Regions from separate parts of the Parabacteroides sp. AF18-52 genome, predicted to be linked through region 1. Evidence: riboswitches for the same ligand, from Rfam matches in the RefSeq annotation. Region 1 holds a riboswitch; the other holds the start of a gene.

Region 1 (8,733 bases):
CCGGGCAATAGTTCGGGATGGAATACCCACACCAGATCTTTCAACAGATAGTCCGGATGGATCGGGAACTCCTCATAGTAAGGAACAACACCTGTATTACAGGTATAGATCCGACGATTCTTAAAGGCATCAAAGTTCTCGTAGGGAGTATACTCGGTACGCAGGTCTTTGTATGTCATATCATTTGCCTGATTATATTTGATCAGCCATATATCGGCATGGATGGCTTTATCGAGCACGGTTTCGAAAGACAGAGGTGTACTACCTGCTCCGGGAAGATCTTTAAATATATAATCGGCACCGGCATCGGTATACAGATGGGCAATGTAGCTGTCTCCCGCCGGCATGTACCAGGAAGAGCCGAATTTCTTCTCTGAGATAACGGTCGGGCGATTAGCGACTGTCTTTGCCAGCTCCTTCAACTTCAGATACCGGTCTTCCGTTTCCCGGAAGATTGAATCGGCCATCGCTTCCTTACCGAATAGCAATCCATAGAAACGTATCCATTCGGTACGCCCCAAAGGCAACGACTCCATATAATCGGCAGCCTCAATGATAGGAATACCCAGTTTCTCGGCAGGTCCATATCCTGCATTCTGAAAAGGGGAAGCGATAATAATCTCCGCCCCTATATCGATGATCTTTTCTATATTCGGCGCTGTAGCCTCTCCCAGATCGGCTATTTTCCCGGCACGTAAACCATCCTGAATAGCAGGAGTATCCATATAACGGGGTTCACAAACACCTATTATCTTATCCACCTCATCGAGCTGATCGATAATAGCCGCATGAACGGAGGTATAAACCACGATATTCTTCACAGGTGTCCGTACAACCGTCCCTTTAGGCAAATCACCGGGCATCGACGCACCACGATCCACCAACAGATAACGTTGCAAGATACGAGTACTATCCCAAGGGTCGCGGACTTCTACCGATGTATAATCAGTGAAATGCTGTATGGCAAAACCACGGGCATAACGGATAGTATCAGAAGAAAACGACTGATCTTCAGAAGAACTTTGCTTCACACTGCAACTAAGTGTGAAGCAAAGTAAAAAGAGGGTGGATATAAAAAACTTCATATTATTTATTACCAGCCGAAATCACTTTCATTGGATTCAGACCTGCTTCAAATTTAAACTGTAACTTACCAGCCGGGTTAAATGTGTACACATCACCATTTGTAGCATAATCAGACTCAGTCACAAAAATATAGTTTGACGGGGTATCAGCACCTATTTTATAAGGCTTTTTAATATCCGTTCCATCCGTAATAAAATTAGTACTGATTACCTTTTCGTTTATTGCATCATAACAGAGATAAGAAATAGTCTGATTCCAGTTAGCATCATACTGTGAATAAATGATATAAAGTTTATCGCCTACAGCTGCAAATTCCGTTGCATTCGTTTCCGTAATTGTTGTCACTTCATCTGTTTTAGAATCAATTCTCTGAAATGTATTAGGTATATCCCCGTAGTTACCCATAGAAACCAAATAAACGTCACCCTGACTATCAGCCAGCATATTCACCGGATTAGTAACAACTTCTATTTTAGTCTTTTCTTTAAACGTAGGAAGATCGACGACAGAGACTGTTTTATCATATCCTACAGATGTATTAAAATCCGCACCACCAGAGTTTGCTACATACAATTTATTATTAGCTATAGCCATCTGTTCGGGATTACGTCCTACTTTTACCTTACTTTCAATTGAGAGTGAAGTTGTATCCAAACGAGCTACATAGCCTTCATACAATGACACATACACTTTTCCATTATAACAAGTAAAGAAACGTGGCTGTAGCGGATCGCCATCGGAAACAATTTGTTTCAAAGACTTTCCCTGTAAGTCTGTCACCTCTATTGTATTAGAATTAGTGACAGCTATGTAAGCCTTTGAGCCATAAACCAGGATATCGTTGGCTGTATCTCCCAATCCGCGTCCATTGACTTTCTTAAAGATATCCGCTTCTACCTTTTTGGTCTCGAAATCATAAAATGACAACGAAGAGTTATTATTCCCTTTGTTTCCACTATTCAACACATAGACTCCATTCAAAGAAATCTGTTCCGGAAGAGATGGGATTTCCTGTTTATCATCATCATCACTACAACCAATAAAGGAGAAAGACATACAAGCACAAAGTGCAGATACATACAGCAAATTTTTCTTTTTCATCACTTATTTATTTATCATTAATAAACTATACTCACACTCAAACGCCAAGAGCGACCCGGCATTGGATAGTATTGAATAATATCATATGTTTTGTCACCCAGGTTAATCACTTCTCCCTGCAAACGCAACTTACATTTTTTTACCACAAACTCACGGTTAAGGGATATTCCCTGTTCTACATATCCGGCAATAAGGTTGCTTTCTATGTTTTGAGGCAAAGCATATCTGTCACCCGCCGCAGTCAAGCTATAAGAGACGTTGACCCACGGATTCTCCAAGGTCAACGATGCATTTCCCGAATGTTTCGGAGTATATGGTATCTGATCCTTGTAATTTTTTGCATCAGGATCAGTTATATCGATTGCTTTCTGAAAACTATATGTGGCAGAGAGGAGTAAGGTCATCTTTGCCGGCAGAGAGGTTTCAGATGAGAAATTCACATCCAAACCTTTGATATCGACTTCTCCCATATTCATCATCTTCCATATATACATCGTCGGAATAGCAACAATCTTGTCCTTCACCTTATTATAATAACCATCGGCCGAAAGACTCAGATAACGAAAGAGATTCCCTGCTTCTCCGCTCCAGGTCAGCCCCAGATTATATTGTGTAGCCTTTTCCGGCTGCAGGTTCGTATTTCCCATACGGAGATAATATAGATCAGTGAAAGTCGGGACACGGAAAATATCTTTGTAAGAGGCACGTACACGAAAGGCATTATCGGGAAAAGGCCTCAACGATACGCTAACCGCAGGAGACAAACGTTTACGGTCGGCCGGTTTATCGCCAGCCTTTACTTTGTCGGTCATATAAGTACCCAGCAAACCGGCTGTTGCTGTAAACATAGAGTTCTTATATTGGGCGGATAACACTGACAGTGAAGTCAAACGCTTGGGTTGCGGTGCATTCATAAAGTTATTATCCAGCATATTATGGGCTAAATCAGTCGTAAGAGAAGTCGAGAAGTTCTTCCAGGGTGAATAAAGTACGCCTACCGAACCGTAATACTCTTCCTGGGTATTCAAATCTTCTTGCTTACCTCCTGAGTATTTATTACTTACATCACGGTACTTGCTGAAAGAGTAATTATACTTGGCATGTGCCTGCAAAGATAAATTGTCCGTTAGTTTGTTGGAATACTGCAACTGGGTAAAGAAATTATTGTTCCACAAGCGTTCCCGGTTACTGTTGCTATACAATATCACCGAACCGGGGAGTCCGCGTTCTGAATCGTAATAATAAACCTTACCGGTCAATGTTCCCGCCTTACCCAGATCGCCATACAGATTTCCTTCCAGACGAAGTGCCTGAATATCGCTGTTCTTCCTTTTTTCTTCGGTTACAACATTTCCGTTTACCAAAGTAAAAGGGTATTCCCCTTTTGCACTTAGCCAGTCGGCATGCAAAGAAGCGGAAAAGCGGTTACTTATCTTCTGTTCATAACGAACCATCGGGTTGAACAAACCAAAAGAACCTCCTTTCACTTTCGCCTGAAGATTCATCGGTTTTCCATCAAATACAGGTCTACGTGTCTTCACACTCAACGCCCCTGCCGATGCATACATCCGCGCCGTCTGGAAAATATCATCCGATTGCCCGATCGAAAGTGAAACCATCTCCACATTGTCCAGTGAAAAGCGGCTGATATCCACCTGTCCGCTCTGGGCATCCGTGATCGTTACCCCATCGTAGCTGACAGCCGTATGCTGTGCACCCAGGCTACGCACGGAAACCGTCTTCAATCCCCCTATCCCACCGTAATCCTTCACTGTTGCACCGGAGAAACGCTTCACCGCTTCCGAAAGATCCTGTATTCCCAGGCGTTCAATTCCGGAACGGTCCATTATTTGCAGGGGAGTTGCTTCACGGGTTGTGGAAGGACGTGCCTTTTCCACCACCTCAACACCGGAAAGCTGGTGATAAGCTGTCGTATCAATTGTCTGTGCGTACATAGTAGGTACGCACAAAAATATGCCTGCCAGGCATACAATCATTTTAACATATAATATTCGCATATATCCAGGTCTATCAACACCTATACCCGAGGTATCGCATATAAAATAATGGCAGGTTTTCTGACTTGTTCTCCCATGACCGGCCGCCTTCCCAGGAATCATAAATTCCCAGTGGCAACAAGATTGCCGGGGTTACAGAACTTACAGCTACGGGTACAGTTCCGGACTTGCACCGGATTCCCTTTTACTAACAGATAGCGAAAACTAAACCGTTACACCATAATCCGATGACAAAAGTACGAAATATATCGGTAATCTCAACTACCAGACCGGTCACTTTCAAATATTACCAATCTGAATACACAAATAAATGGGAACAGATGAACATAATGAAAAAATCAGTACCTTTGCGCCCGAATTGGTTTCGTAGCTCCCGTTCGGGAATACGGATTAAAAGGGAACCGGGTGTAAATCCCGGACAGTCCCGCTGCTGTGAAGCTCCGTTAACAGCCTAATACTACTTTTGCCACTGACGATTCAGTTGACAGTGGAAAGTTGACAAATGACAGTTTTTCTGTCCGTATTTTATCTGTCAACTGTCACATGTCAACTGTCAACTATTCCGTCGGGAAGGCTTTTAGGATAGGAGTCAGTCAGAAGACCTGCCGTTCGTTGAGACTCATATCCTCGTGGGTTAGGATAAGGATGTAACATTTTAGAATTAAACAAAAAGATGACAGACAAGGAAGTATTGTTATTACGACGTAAACTGGACCTTTTGCTGCGTACAGGCAAATTATTGATGGAAAGTGCTGCCGATACCAACCGTATTGAACGGAACATGAAACGAGTAGCAGCATTTATGGGTATTCCGGAAGAGAAATTACACATCGATATCCGGTGGACCATGATCATGGTCAATGTAAGTGATGAAAGAAACTCGTTTTCCAAATTCCAGAAATGTGAGAAACATGGTATCAACATGACTGCGATCTCGCAGATCAGCGATCTTTCATGGTGTGCTATCGAAGAGGACTATTCATTGGACAAATATGAAGAGGAATTGGAAAAGATAGCCAAAAAGCCCCGGAATTATACACCTTATATCGTAGCTATCGGTGCTGGATTCGCCTGTGGCGGCTTCTGTAAATTGTTCGGTTCCGACTGGATCGCCTTTCTGTTTGCTTCCATTTGCGCATTTATCGGTTTCAGGATACGTGCCCGATGCATAGAAGCCGGATTAAATGTATATATGAGTATAGCACTCGCCGCTTTTGCCGCGACCTGCACTGCGTATCTTTCTTCCTTCTCGGGATTGTCCGAGACGCCTTATCATCCGCTACTCGCCTGTGCCCTGTTCATTGTACCGGGAGTACCTTTGATCAACTTCGTGGACGATATGCTCGATAACCATCTGCTCGTCGGGATGACACGTGCCGCCAACACGGCTATGATGGTAGTTGCGATGACGTTCGGTATTGCATTCGCATTGCGCATACTTGTCATGAACGACGTTGCGATCGACCATAAGTTCAGTGAGTTAAGTATGGTTCCGCATGATCCGTATTATGTGTATGCAATCGCTGCAGCTATCGCGGCTATCGGATTCTCTATGATCTTCAATATCCAGCGCCGTCTGTTATGGGTTGTTGCCGTTGGAGGTATCATTGCCGTATGTACCCGCAACTTCGTAAACTTCGAACTGGGTTACGGTCCTGTGATCGGTTCGTTTATGGGTAGTTTCGTTGTCAGCGTACTCGCAGTGAAAGCAGTCCACTGGTTTCATGTGCCTAATCACGTATTAACGATCCCGTCAGTTATCCCCATGATCCCGGGTGTCCTGATGTACCGCTCTTTATTGGCATTTATCAATCTGCATGGAGTGATCGGTGAGGTAACGAACGCTTTCTTCAACGGTATCAATTCCGCTCTTATCATTCTCTGTATATCGCTAGGTGTTGCTGTTCCTAATATCTTTGCCCGTCAATATATAGCCAAGGACCGGCAGCGACATCTACAAGAAGAATTGGAGAAACGCCGGCAACGTGGAAAATTCCTTGAATGGTAAAAATTTATTATTCCTAATATAAAAAATAAGAGGCTACCCCATACAATTTTGAGGTAGCCTCTTACATATATTAATATAGAAACGATTATAATAAACTGTTTTTTTAACAAAGGGAAACACTACAACGATTTCCCCTTCACTTTGCATTCAGCCCTAAAATAACCCATTATTGACAAATAGGAAGGGCCTTTACCGCTCCGAATTGTTCCATATTTCAAAATGGTTGGTTCATTTCAAAACACAACACAAATTAGTTTAAAGTTTAACTAAGTGCAAAAAAGCCAAAAAAGTAATATCTTCGGGTTTCCGGCGGGTTGTTTTCGTAATATTGCAGCGTTGAAAAATAATTAGACGAGGAGAAAAAGAATTGTATGGGAGAAACAAAAGGTTATGTTTCGCAGGTTATCGGTCCGGTAGTGGATATTCACTTCGATAATGAAAAAGAAGAGAAAATCGTGTTACCACGCATCCACGATGCAATGGAGATAACCCGCCCCAATGGAAAAGTGCTGATTGTTGAAGTACAGCAGCATATTGGGGAAAACACAGTCCGTACAGTGGCTATGGACACGACGGACGGACTGCAGCGAGGAATGAAAGCCGTATCATGCGGTTCGCCCATTACCATGCCTGTTGGCGACCAGGTAAAAGGGCGTTTGATGAATGTGACCGGTGATTCGATCGACGGGATGGAAGAACTGGATCGTAAAGGAGCTCTTCCCATCCATCGTGAACCACCGAAGTTTGAGGATTTAACAACCAGTAAAGACGTCCTTTACACAGGTATTAAAGTGATCGATCTGCTGGAACCTTATTCCAAGGGTGGTAAAATCGGACTTTTCGGTGGTGCCGGCGTAGGTAAGACAGTTCTTATCATGGAACTGATCAATAACATTGCCAAAAAGAACAACGGATTCTCTGTTTTCGCCGGTGTAGGTGAACGTACCCGTGAAGGTAACGACCTGCTGCGGGAGATGATCCAGTCGAACGTGATCCGTTATGGTAAGGAATTTAAAGAAAGTATGGAAGCCGGTCATTGGGACCTGTCGAAGATAGACCATGAAGAACTGGCGAAATCGCAGGCTACCCTGGTTTTCGGGCAGATGAACGAACCCCCGGGAGCACGTTCTTCGGTGGCCCTATCCGGTTTAACAATAGCCGAATCGTTCCGCGACCTGGCTCCGGAGGGCGAGACACGCGATATCCTGTTCTTTATCGATAATATCTTCCGTTTCACGCAAGCCGGTTCGGAAGTATCCGCCCTGTTGGGACGTATGCCGTCTGCCGTAGGTTATCAACCGACCCTGGCAACAGAAATGGGTGCTATGCAGGAACGCATCACTTCGACAAAGAAAGGTTCCATCACATCCGTACAAGCAGTGTATGTGCCCGCCGACGACTTGACAGACCCGGCTCCGGCAACCACCTTTACACACCTAGATGCAACCACCGTGTTGAGCCGTAAGATCACGGAGCTCGGTATCTATCCGGCTGTCGACCCGTTGGAATCGACTTCCCGTATCCTCGACCCGCTGGTTGTCGGCAAGGAACATTACGAAACAGCCCAGCGTGTAAAACAGATCCTCCAGCGTAACAAGGAATTGCAGGACATCATCTCAATCCTGGGTATGGAGGAACTTTCGGACGAGGACCGCCAGACGGTTAACCGCGCCCGCCGCGTACAACGCTTCCTGTCGCAGCCTTTCGCCGTGGCAGAACAATTCACCGGCGTACCGGGTGTAATGGTCTCTATCGAAGATACGATCCGCGGATTCAATATGATCATGGACGGAGAGACAGACGATATCCCTGAACAGGCCTTCCTGAATGTAGGAACGATTGAAGATGTGATTGAAAAAGGAAAGAAACTGGCAGAACAAGCAAATTAATAAAGCATGGAACTGGAAATCATATCCCCCGACGGCATTTTATTCAAAGGAGAAACGAATTATGTATCCTTTCCGGGTACGGCAGGCTCGTTCGACGTGCTGCCTCATCACGCTCCGATGATAGCTGCCCTCGAAGCAGGGGCGATCCGGTACCAGGCAAATGGGAAAGAAGAACAACAGGAAATAAATATACAGAGCGGATTTGTCGAGATAAAAGACGATATCCTGTCCGTATGCATCGAATAAAAAAATACGATCATGAGCGGTAGATTAAGAATGAAGCTAATGGGCTTGACTACCTTTATTAATGTAGTTATCGGCGTCTCTCTGGGGGGGCTGTTATACACCATCTGGCCTTCGCACTATTATGAGTGGTATCCGTCAATACCGGTATTCTATTGGTTAAGCAGTATGTTGATGATCTTTTTTCTGGATCATGTAAAACGGAAACACGGAGATGTCACGGTGGTTACTTATATGGTAGTCCGGCTATGCAAGTTCACGCTCGCTTTGGTTTTCCTCTGGTTATATGCCAGATTGGTCGGACAAAACCTGAAAGCCTTTGGCTTTACGATGATGTTGTTCTATTTCATTTATCTTGTGCTGGAAACATATACATTGTATCTGTTTG
Region 2 (8,733 bases), on a different contig from region 1:
CGATATCAACGAACTGTATGCAATCACTTTTCCCTTATCCGTAACAACATAAAAGATCCCTTTTGCCTGGGTAATAAGGTATAAGATCTGTCTCCTTGAAAAACTGTCCGCACCGAAGCAAACGGTTTCAATCTCCAGTATCGAATCGAGATCCGAACGGACTGCCTGCCTGATTTCCAACTCCTTTTCCATCCGGTTAAAAATGTTTCATATCCAGTGTCCGCCCGAAATGATTCAGTATACGGTAATACAAGTCGTCTCCCAGTACGGCATCTTCAATCCCGTGATCGATACTCGGATTATCGTTGATCTCGATAACCATAGCCCGGTCGTTAACCATCTTCATATCTACTCCATAAAGCCCTTTCCCGATCAGGGAAGCTGCCTTGACCGCCGTATCGAGTACTTTACGGGGAACCTGATAAATGGGAATGGTATCGACCAGTCCGCACCGGCTTCTTCCCGAATCGTAATGGCAATAGATCTGCCAATGTCCTTTTGCCATATAATATTTGCAGGCAAACAACGGTTCTCCGTTCAGGATACCGATTCGCCAGTCGAATTCAGTCGGTGTAAATTCTTGTGCCAGAAGGATCGACGATTTATCGAAAAGCAGATTGAGTGCCGCTTTCAGTTCTGTCTCATTGGTTACTTTCTTCATTCCGAAAGAGAACGATCCGTCCGGAATTTTCAGGATGAAAGGAGAACCTAGTTGCTCGCTGATCTGTTCGAATGTATTTTCATTCGACTTAAAGATTAACATAGACAGCGGAGCCGGTATCTTTTCTTTCTCAAATAATTCGTTCAGGTAGACCTTGTTGGTACACCGGATGATAGATAATGGATCATCGATCACCACCATCCCGTTTTGCTTCGCCAGTTGTGACAGGCGGAAAGTATAATGGTTCAGCGACGTAGTGGTCCGGATAAACAGAGCGTCGAACTCCATTAACCGAGTAGCATCTTCTTCCGTGATCAGTTCGGCATGTATATCCATCTTTTTAGCAACATCCAGTAATTTGTTCAAAGCCTGTTTGTTGCTGGGTGGAAACTTTTCTTCCGGGTCGTATAATACAGCCAGGCTATACCGTGCTGATTTGACGGACTGCGGAGCACGCCATACTTTTTTGTTGAAACGGTCCAGCGCATCGGCAAAGAAACTTTGTTCGTCGTCGTTCAACTGTTCCAGCGAAAGGAACTGGATCGTTTCGATTTGATTTTTTTGGCGGGTATTCAAACTGACTCTTAGTAGCGGGGCCGGGTAGTTCTCAAAGATAAAACGGGCTATTTTTTCCAACCCTTTCTCTTTGCATGTACCGAAATAGATATCCAGGTTCCAGATGTCTTCGGTGATATCATTTTTCTGTATCCACTGATAACAGAGCTTTTGTAAGTTCCGGTCCATACGGACACCGGCTCCGGCTTCCACCTTGTTAATGATATCTACTCCGGGAATCACTTTGTGTCCCCTGGTTTGGGCTAGTAGCGAACAGTAATATCCTTCGGAATTATAACTGTAATCGTTACTCAGGTTGATGACAAACTTATTCCCCTTTTCTTTCTGGAGAGATTTGTTCTTCAAATAATCGGAAACGGTTAAGATACTGCTTGTCTTATAATACGGTTTCCAATCATTCAGACTGTCTAATAAAATTAGCACGTTATTCATGTCGAATATAATAAGTGCGCAAAAGTAGCTAAATAAATGAATCGGCGATATGAATAATCATTAATTATTGAGTTTCGCTGATGTGACAATCCGACGTCTTGAGGGTGACATCTCTTTTGTCTTATGACAATGCTCCTGTTGTCACTTCTTAAGGGTTGAATTTCTTTGTACGTATTAAAATTTACCATTCCTTTGCCAGTAAAGATAGGATGGTTTAAGGGCTGTCTTATTATAATCTGAATCTTAAATTTTATAAGCATGGAAGAAAAAGAAAATTCACAAGGTAGAAGTTTGAAATTGTATGAGACCTTTACAGTAGAACGTGAAGTTAATTTTAATACAGGCGAGAACTGTTTTCTATCACGTTTGGAAGGTGGTTTGATCTTATTGGATGAAGATGCAATAGAACCGGATGCAGAGTTGCTCGGTGCACCGGGAAAAAAAGTGTTTGTTTTTAAAGCTGTAGCTCCCGGGAAAGCTCTTTATCAGTTGGCTCAGACACATGTGTCGGAAGCTGGTGTTCTTTACGAACAGATTCAACCTGTTGAAATAGAGGACGACCATATCGACCGGAAGTCAGGAGGTTGGACAGATCATCATGAATTGTTGCCGGAAGAGATGGCAGTCTTTCAGGAAGCGATGCGTGGAGTTGTCGGAGTTCAATATACACCTGTATCGGTAGCTGTTCAGATTGTGGAAGGTGTAAATTATCGTTATGTCTGTAAGTCAGTAACTGCAACGAATCCTCCTCGGGAATCCTATGCAATGGTATATGTTCATCAGGCTTTGCCTTGCTATGGTGGTGAAGTGATGATCACTAAAATTGTTCCGTTTTTGAGAGATTAATAATAAAAACCAAGACAATTATGCAGGAAGTAAATAGAATTGCATGTGTAAATGCAGCAGGTTTTATACAGGAATTTCGTGTGATTTGGGATGCTGTTGCTACTTACCGTACAAAGGGTACAACGTTGTTTTTTGAAATAGGATTGGAAGGCTAATCATTTTATTCATAAAAGGAGCTGGTGATATATTTAGTAGCTCCTTTTAACTTTTTATTTTATGAAGATATTGATCGATAATGGGCATGGTATAGAAACTCCGGGCAAACGTTCTCCGGAATGGCCGAATGAAAGCAGACGTTTGTTTGAATGGGAATTTAATCGGGATATTGCAAGGCGGGTACATGAAACACTAACTCAAAAAAATATAGATTGTGAGCTGATAGTAAAGGAAATTAATGATGTCTCACTCCAGGAACGCTGTAACCGGGTGAATACTATTTCCAATCAGGTTGGAAAGACAAACTGCATGCTTGTTTCTATTCATGCTAATGCAGGAGGTGGAACAGGATGGGAAGTCTTTTATACCCGTGATGCCATGACTTCTCAAAAAATCGCTTCGGTCTTTTCAGAAGAAGTGACATCCCGGCATGACACGAATTTCCCTTTCAGGAACAGAGGTTTGAAATATGATCCTTTGTTTATTCTAAAGCATACCAATTGCCCAGCTATTCTTACTGAAAATCTATTTATGGATACCTGGGACGATTTTTTGTTTCTTTGTTCGGAAAAGGGAAGAGCGATAATTGCTGATATACATGTACAGGCTATTTTAAAATACCTCAAAACAGTTTTAATACCAGAAGAATAATAAATTTAGATAAGAGTCCGGATACACATTATTCATATATCCGGTCCCTTGTTATTCGATTTAAAAGGAGGATCTGTTACAAATCATCTTCCAATGCCGTACTTTTGGCATAGGCTGTACTTTTGGCTTCGAAGAAGTCTGTCTTCACCATATTGGCATTTGAATATTGCGATACCCAGTGCATGCTTTCCGGCTCCTTGCGGTTATCATCAAACAGCGGTTCGTAACCTAGACTGAGCCAACGGATATTACCTAAATAGCGGATATAATCTGCCACCATTTGCTGGTTGAGTCCCTGGATGTTGTTGCCTATCACATATTGTCCCCATTCCGTTTCCTGTCTCACTCCTTCATGCATCATTTCCTCGTACACTTTAACCTTATCGGGTGTAAAGAGTTCGGGTTCTTCTTTTTTCAGTTCGAGAATGATGTTACGGAATAACCATAGATGCGTATTTTCATCCCGGTTGATATAGCGTATTTCCTGGGCGGACCCGGACATCTTTCCGTTACGGCTCAGGTTGTAAAAGAACATGAAACCGCTATAGAAATAAATACCTTCCAGAATGTAATTTGCTATCAGGGTTTTCATCAATGTAAAGCCGTTCTGGCTCTCCTGAAACTCGTTGTAACAATTGCCGATGAACGTATTTCTTTTCAATAAGTGCTCATCCGTTTTCCATTGATAGAGGATATCATTGCGTTCTTCGGGACTGCAAATAGAATCGAGCATATAACTATAGCTTTGGCTATGTACACATTCCTGAAAAGCCTGGATATGAAGACAAAGATTGACTTCGTTGGCGGTGATGTATTCACTGATAGCCGGCAGGTTGTTATTCTGTAGAGAATCGAGGAAGACCAGGAAACTGAGGATTTTGTTGTAAGCTGTCCGCTCAGCTGGTTCCAGATGAGGATAATCCTTTGTATCTTGTGACAAGTTGATCTCTTCCGGTATCCAGAAATTGTTCATTGCCTGACGATACCAACTGCTCACCCATTTGTAACGCATATTATTGAAGTCGTTCAAATTGGTGGTATTTCCGCCGATCATTTTCCGGAGACGGATTTCTGTGTCGCCTTCCGGATTGAACAAGGCGTTCTTCTTTAATATTTTTGTTTCCATTGTTCTTTTAGTTTTTTATGATGTACAACTTTCGCATTCTTCTATTTCCAGTGATTTACTTCGAACATAATATACCGTTTTCACTCCGCATTCCCAAGCCAGCAGGTAGAGGTTGAGCAATTGCTTCATGGTGAACTCGTTGGTGATATAGAGGTTCATACTTTGTGCCTGATCGATATGTTGTTGCCGGACACCCGCAGCACGGATACTCCATTGCTGGTCTATCTGGTAGGCGCTTTTATATAACCAATAAGTCTTGTCCGACAGGGCAGGAGCCACGCGTGGGAGCATGGTACCTTTTTTCTCTTCGAGGAAGAAACGTTTCATTGCCGGATCTACTCCTGCTGTTGTCCCGGAGATAATGCTTGTACTGCTGGTGGGAGCTATGGCAAGAAGATAGGCATTTCTCATGCCATTTATCCTGACTTTTTCCTGTAACCGGTTCCATTCTACTGATTTATATCCACGTTTCATGAAATAAGCTCCGGTTTGCCAGTCGCTTCCTTCAAAATATTCGTACCGGCCTTTTTCTTTCGCCAATTCAGCACTCGCTTCAATAGCCGCATAGTTGATACGCTCAAATACTTTGTCCATAAAAGTCAGATGTTCATCGCTTTCCCAACGGATGCCGCGTACGGCAAGCGCGTGATGGTAACCGCTTACCCCAAGGCCGATACTGCGGTAACGATGATTCGTTATCTGTGCAAAGGGTACGGGATAGAAATTAAGGTCGATCACATTATCGAGTGCACGGACCACTGTCGCTACCTTTTCTTTCATCTGTTGTTCATCTTCCAATGGCAAATGCCCAAGTGATAAGCTGGCTAGGTTACATACCACGAAATCGCCTGGGCGAACTGTTTTCACCACGACCGTATCACCGTTCTCAGTGAGGATTTCAGTAGATACGGATTCGATGGATGACATGTTCTGTGCTATTTCCGTACATAAGTTCGAACAGTAAATAATACCCCGGTGGGGATTTGGGTTGGCACGGTTTACGGTGTCACGGTTGAAAGTGAAAGGAGTACCGGTTTCTACAGCCGAGCGTAATACCAGCCTGACAATATCTTTAATATTTATACTACGTTTTGAAAGACGGTTATCGTTCACGCAGTCCAGATATCTTTGTTCCCATTCTTCGCCATAATAATCTTCTAGGCAATATCCTTTGATAGTCATTATCTCATTCGGGCAAAACAGATACCATATTTGATTCAGGTCTTCTTTTGCCATACGCCAGAACAGGTCAGGATAACATACTGCCGGGAATATATCATGGGCCTTCATCCGGTCATCGCCGTTGTTGGTACGGAGCTGGAGAAATTCGGGTAGATCTTTGTGCCATACGTCGAGATACACAGCTACAGCTCCTTGCCGCATACCTAACTGATCGACAGCAACAGCTGTATCGTTTACCAATTTCATCCAGCGGATCACACCTCCGGCGACTCCTTTAAATCCTCGTATATTACCACCTGTGGCACGCACTTTTCCAAAGTACATTCCCATACCACCGCCAAACTTACTAACCATTGCGAAGTTGTCGATACTGCGGTAAATACCTTCCAGACTGTCGGGTACGGTATCGATAAAGCAACTGGAAAGTTGGTGATAAGGCTTGCGTGCGTTGGAAAGCGTAGGAGTGGCCATTGTAACCTGAAGGCTGCTTAACAGGTCATAGAACTTTTTAACCCACAACATCCGGTCGTGCTGTTCGGGCATGGCAAGATGCAGGGCGATTCCCAGAAACATTTCCTGTACGGACTCAACCGGTTCATGGGAACGAGTACGGATAAGGTAGCGTTTCGCCAGTAAATCCAGTCCTGAATAATTAAACAGTTCATTTCTTTCCGGACAGATAAATCCGGCAGCTTCTTCTATCTCTTGCTGAGAGTAATTAGCCAGTATATAGTTACCATATAATCCTTCGTTGGTGAGATAGCTTAATTTATCATAGAATGTATGGAAACCGACAGCTTCTTCCTGCTTTTTTAGTTTCTTTGCCAATTGGAAGTTGAGCAGGCGGGCAGCGATGAACTCCCAGTCGGGAGCTTCCTGCGTAGTTAGTTCCACAGCCGCTTTGATGAGTGCTGTCAGCCGTTCTTTGGATGGCATTTCCGGTTTGCAGAAACTGAAAAACTTCTCAGCCAGTATAGTCAGACTATATTCGTTGGCTGTGAATTTATCCTGTATACCCTTGAGTGTCTCCATTATGGTCGTATCGCCCACTTCATGTGTAATGTGATTGAGGGCTTTCCTTCGTTCCGTCCGTTGCCAGCGATAGAGTATATAGTTTTTAGCTTCGGCATAAAAACCATGTTCCATTAGGCTACGTTCCACTTCGTCCTGAATGCGTTCTACACTGCGGTTTGCTACATTGCTGTTTACAAAACGCTCCACTTCATCCACCATGCTGCGGATGTTTTCGTCCGTTATTTCCTGTCCGGTACTGGCAAAGCTTTTCCGGATGGCAACGGTTATTTTCTCCCTGTTATAAGGTTCGGATGCCCCATTTCTCTTGGTTATTTCCATGAGATACTTTTGAAAAATAAAATTAGAGTATACTTTCGTACTGTTCCCCTATCCCCACGAGTAGAAACAGCCTTTAATGAACGGCAGGTCTTCTGACTGACTCCTTAATTTCCGATACCTTCCCGGTGTCCTCCCTTTAAGGGGATGACCTCCAGTGGCAATTGTCTTTATCGGAAAGTAGAGCGGAGTTTTACAGCAGCGGGACTGTTCGGGATTTTCACCCGATTCCCTTTTAATCCGAATGAAAGGAAATCCATCCGGAACCAGTTCAAAAGCAAAGGTAGCAGAATTTGGGAATCCAATAGCATGGAATACGTTAAAAGAAATAGAGATGATGACCGATTTTTCGTAAGCGTCTATCCTATAATGTTATAACGGGTTTAAAATATATGAATGAGAAAAATTATGTTATTCATGTTATCAAACATCCTGATTTTTATGCTTTGGATGTTGAAATGTCATTCTGCTATTTTTCCTTCAGAATCTTTGCTTTATAAGTATCCAGTTCCGGTTCGCCGGTGAAATACGGAACTGTACAGAAGTTAAGGATTATCTTTTTGGATGTAAGTTTTCTAATAAGATAGAAAAATGATTGTCGGGCTGCATTTATTTGTACGGATAGGTGTAACGCTTTTTAGGACTAGGCATGGATAAAAAAAAGGAAGGTGCACCTATATAAGTAGACACACCTTCCATGCAAGTATTATTGTTTATGAGGGTTAGGGTCGTGAATTTAATGTATATAATCGAACGTTATCTCTACAACGTTACGTCCTTTTTCGTTATTATCTAATGCGATTACGTTTCCTTTTTTCTGCTCTTTGATATGACCACGTAAGAAATAAGGATTAACGTTTCTGGAAGAAACCGGTTCTTTTTCTGTAAATGCGTAATAGAGTGTCACAGGTTGATTGCGGTGATAGCTTGAGATCACGTAACCCAGGAAACAGTGCTCGAAACTGTGTAAAGATGTCTTCCAGGCATGTATCTTAGGGTATTCCGGTGACGGTAGGTTGGTTTCGGCATCTACCATGTGCCAGATTTCGCCATTCTGCTTGTCGACCATGTATTCGAACCAGTATTTATACGTATTGTTTGTAAACCGCAGATAAGAAGGGTCATTCAAGGAAAGTATAGCTGCAGCCTGATCGAGCTCGGCTAATCCCCACCATTCTTTGTCTTTGTCTAATGTACCGTCTGCATTGTAACGACGTGCCCATGAACCGTCTCCATCGATATATGCACGGTTTAAAATGACTTTGATCTTTTCGCGGGCAAAATTTACATAAGCAATATCGTCGGTGATTTTGCCGATCTCATAAATGACCCACATCGCTTTTACAGAGTGACCGAAGTCGGTATGATCTGTACCTAACTCTTTAGACAGGTCATTTGTGGCACTTCCCCAGAAAGTACCGTAACGTTCGCTGTAGAAATGGTTTATCATTACATTCGCCAGTTTTTTCAAGTCGGCTTTCCATTCTGTCTGGTAAGGTTCTGGCAGAGAGGGAGTGACCCAGAGCATATAAGCATACAACTGGTCCAGTTGGGAGACGATCTCTACATTGTCATTCCCTTCCATTACTGATGTGGGTAGCCAGGTCAGAAAATCTTTACCTTCGTCAAAATAAGTATCGAAGATGTATTTACGCGCAGCAAGTAATGGTTTCAGAACCGCTTCGTCATGAGTCAGGTAGTAATAATAGCCTAATCCGGTTATTCCGTAAGCCAGATCCTGACTGTTACGTTT

What was found. A riboswitch is a leader RNA that binds a small molecule or an ion and turns the genes downstream of it on or off. The one in region 1 is predicted to bind cobalamin.
Region 2: linked by a shared signal. The riboswitch ahead of DWX23_RS10620 (ribonucleoside-diphosphate reductase subunit alpha) and the one ahead of DWX23_RS06015 (TonB-dependent siderophore receptor) in region 1 are both predicted to bind cobalamin.

The regions. Positions count from the first base shown of each region.
Region 1 covers NZ_QUGR01000002.1:617,789-626,521, forward strand. Annotated here, with positions in the region: gene DWX23_RS06005 (ABC transporter substrate-binding protein) at 1-1,085, opposite strand, end outside; gene DWX23_RS06010 (YncE family protein) at 1,087-2,187, opposite strand; gene DWX23_RS06015 (TonB-dependent siderophore receptor) at 2,205-4,205, opposite strand; cobalamin riboswitch at 4,238-4,434, opposite strand; cobalamin riboswitch at 4,548-4,830, shown strand; gene DWX23_RS06020 (threonine/serine exporter ThrE family protein) at 4,879-6,213, shown strand; gene atpD (F0F1 ATP synthase subunit beta) at 6,585-8,102, shown strand; gene DWX23_RS06030 (F0F1 ATP synthase subunit epsilon) at 8,109-8,348, shown strand; gene DWX23_RS06035 (hypothetical protein) at 8,361-8,733, shown strand, end outside.
Region 2 covers NZ_QUGR01000005.1:118,715-127,447, reverse strand. Annotated here, with positions in the region: gene rimI (ribosomal protein S18-alanine N-acetyltransferase) at 1-192, opposite strand, end outside; gene DWX23_RS10640 (RimK family protein) at 197-1,669, opposite strand; gene DWX23_RS10635 (protease inhibitor I42 family protein) at 1,928-2,515, shown strand; gene DWX23_RS25265 (hypothetical protein) at 2,536-2,670, shown strand; gene DWX23_RS10630 (N-acetylmuramoyl-L-alanine amidase) at 2,732-3,322, shown strand; gene DWX23_RS10625 (ribonucleotide-diphosphate reductase subunit beta) at 3,399-4,448, opposite strand; gene DWX23_RS10620 (ribonucleoside-diphosphate reductase subunit alpha) at 4,464-6,983, opposite strand; cobalamin riboswitch at 7,048-7,266, opposite strand; gene DWX23_RS10615 (AGE family epimerase/isomerase) at 7,717-8,733, opposite strand, start outside.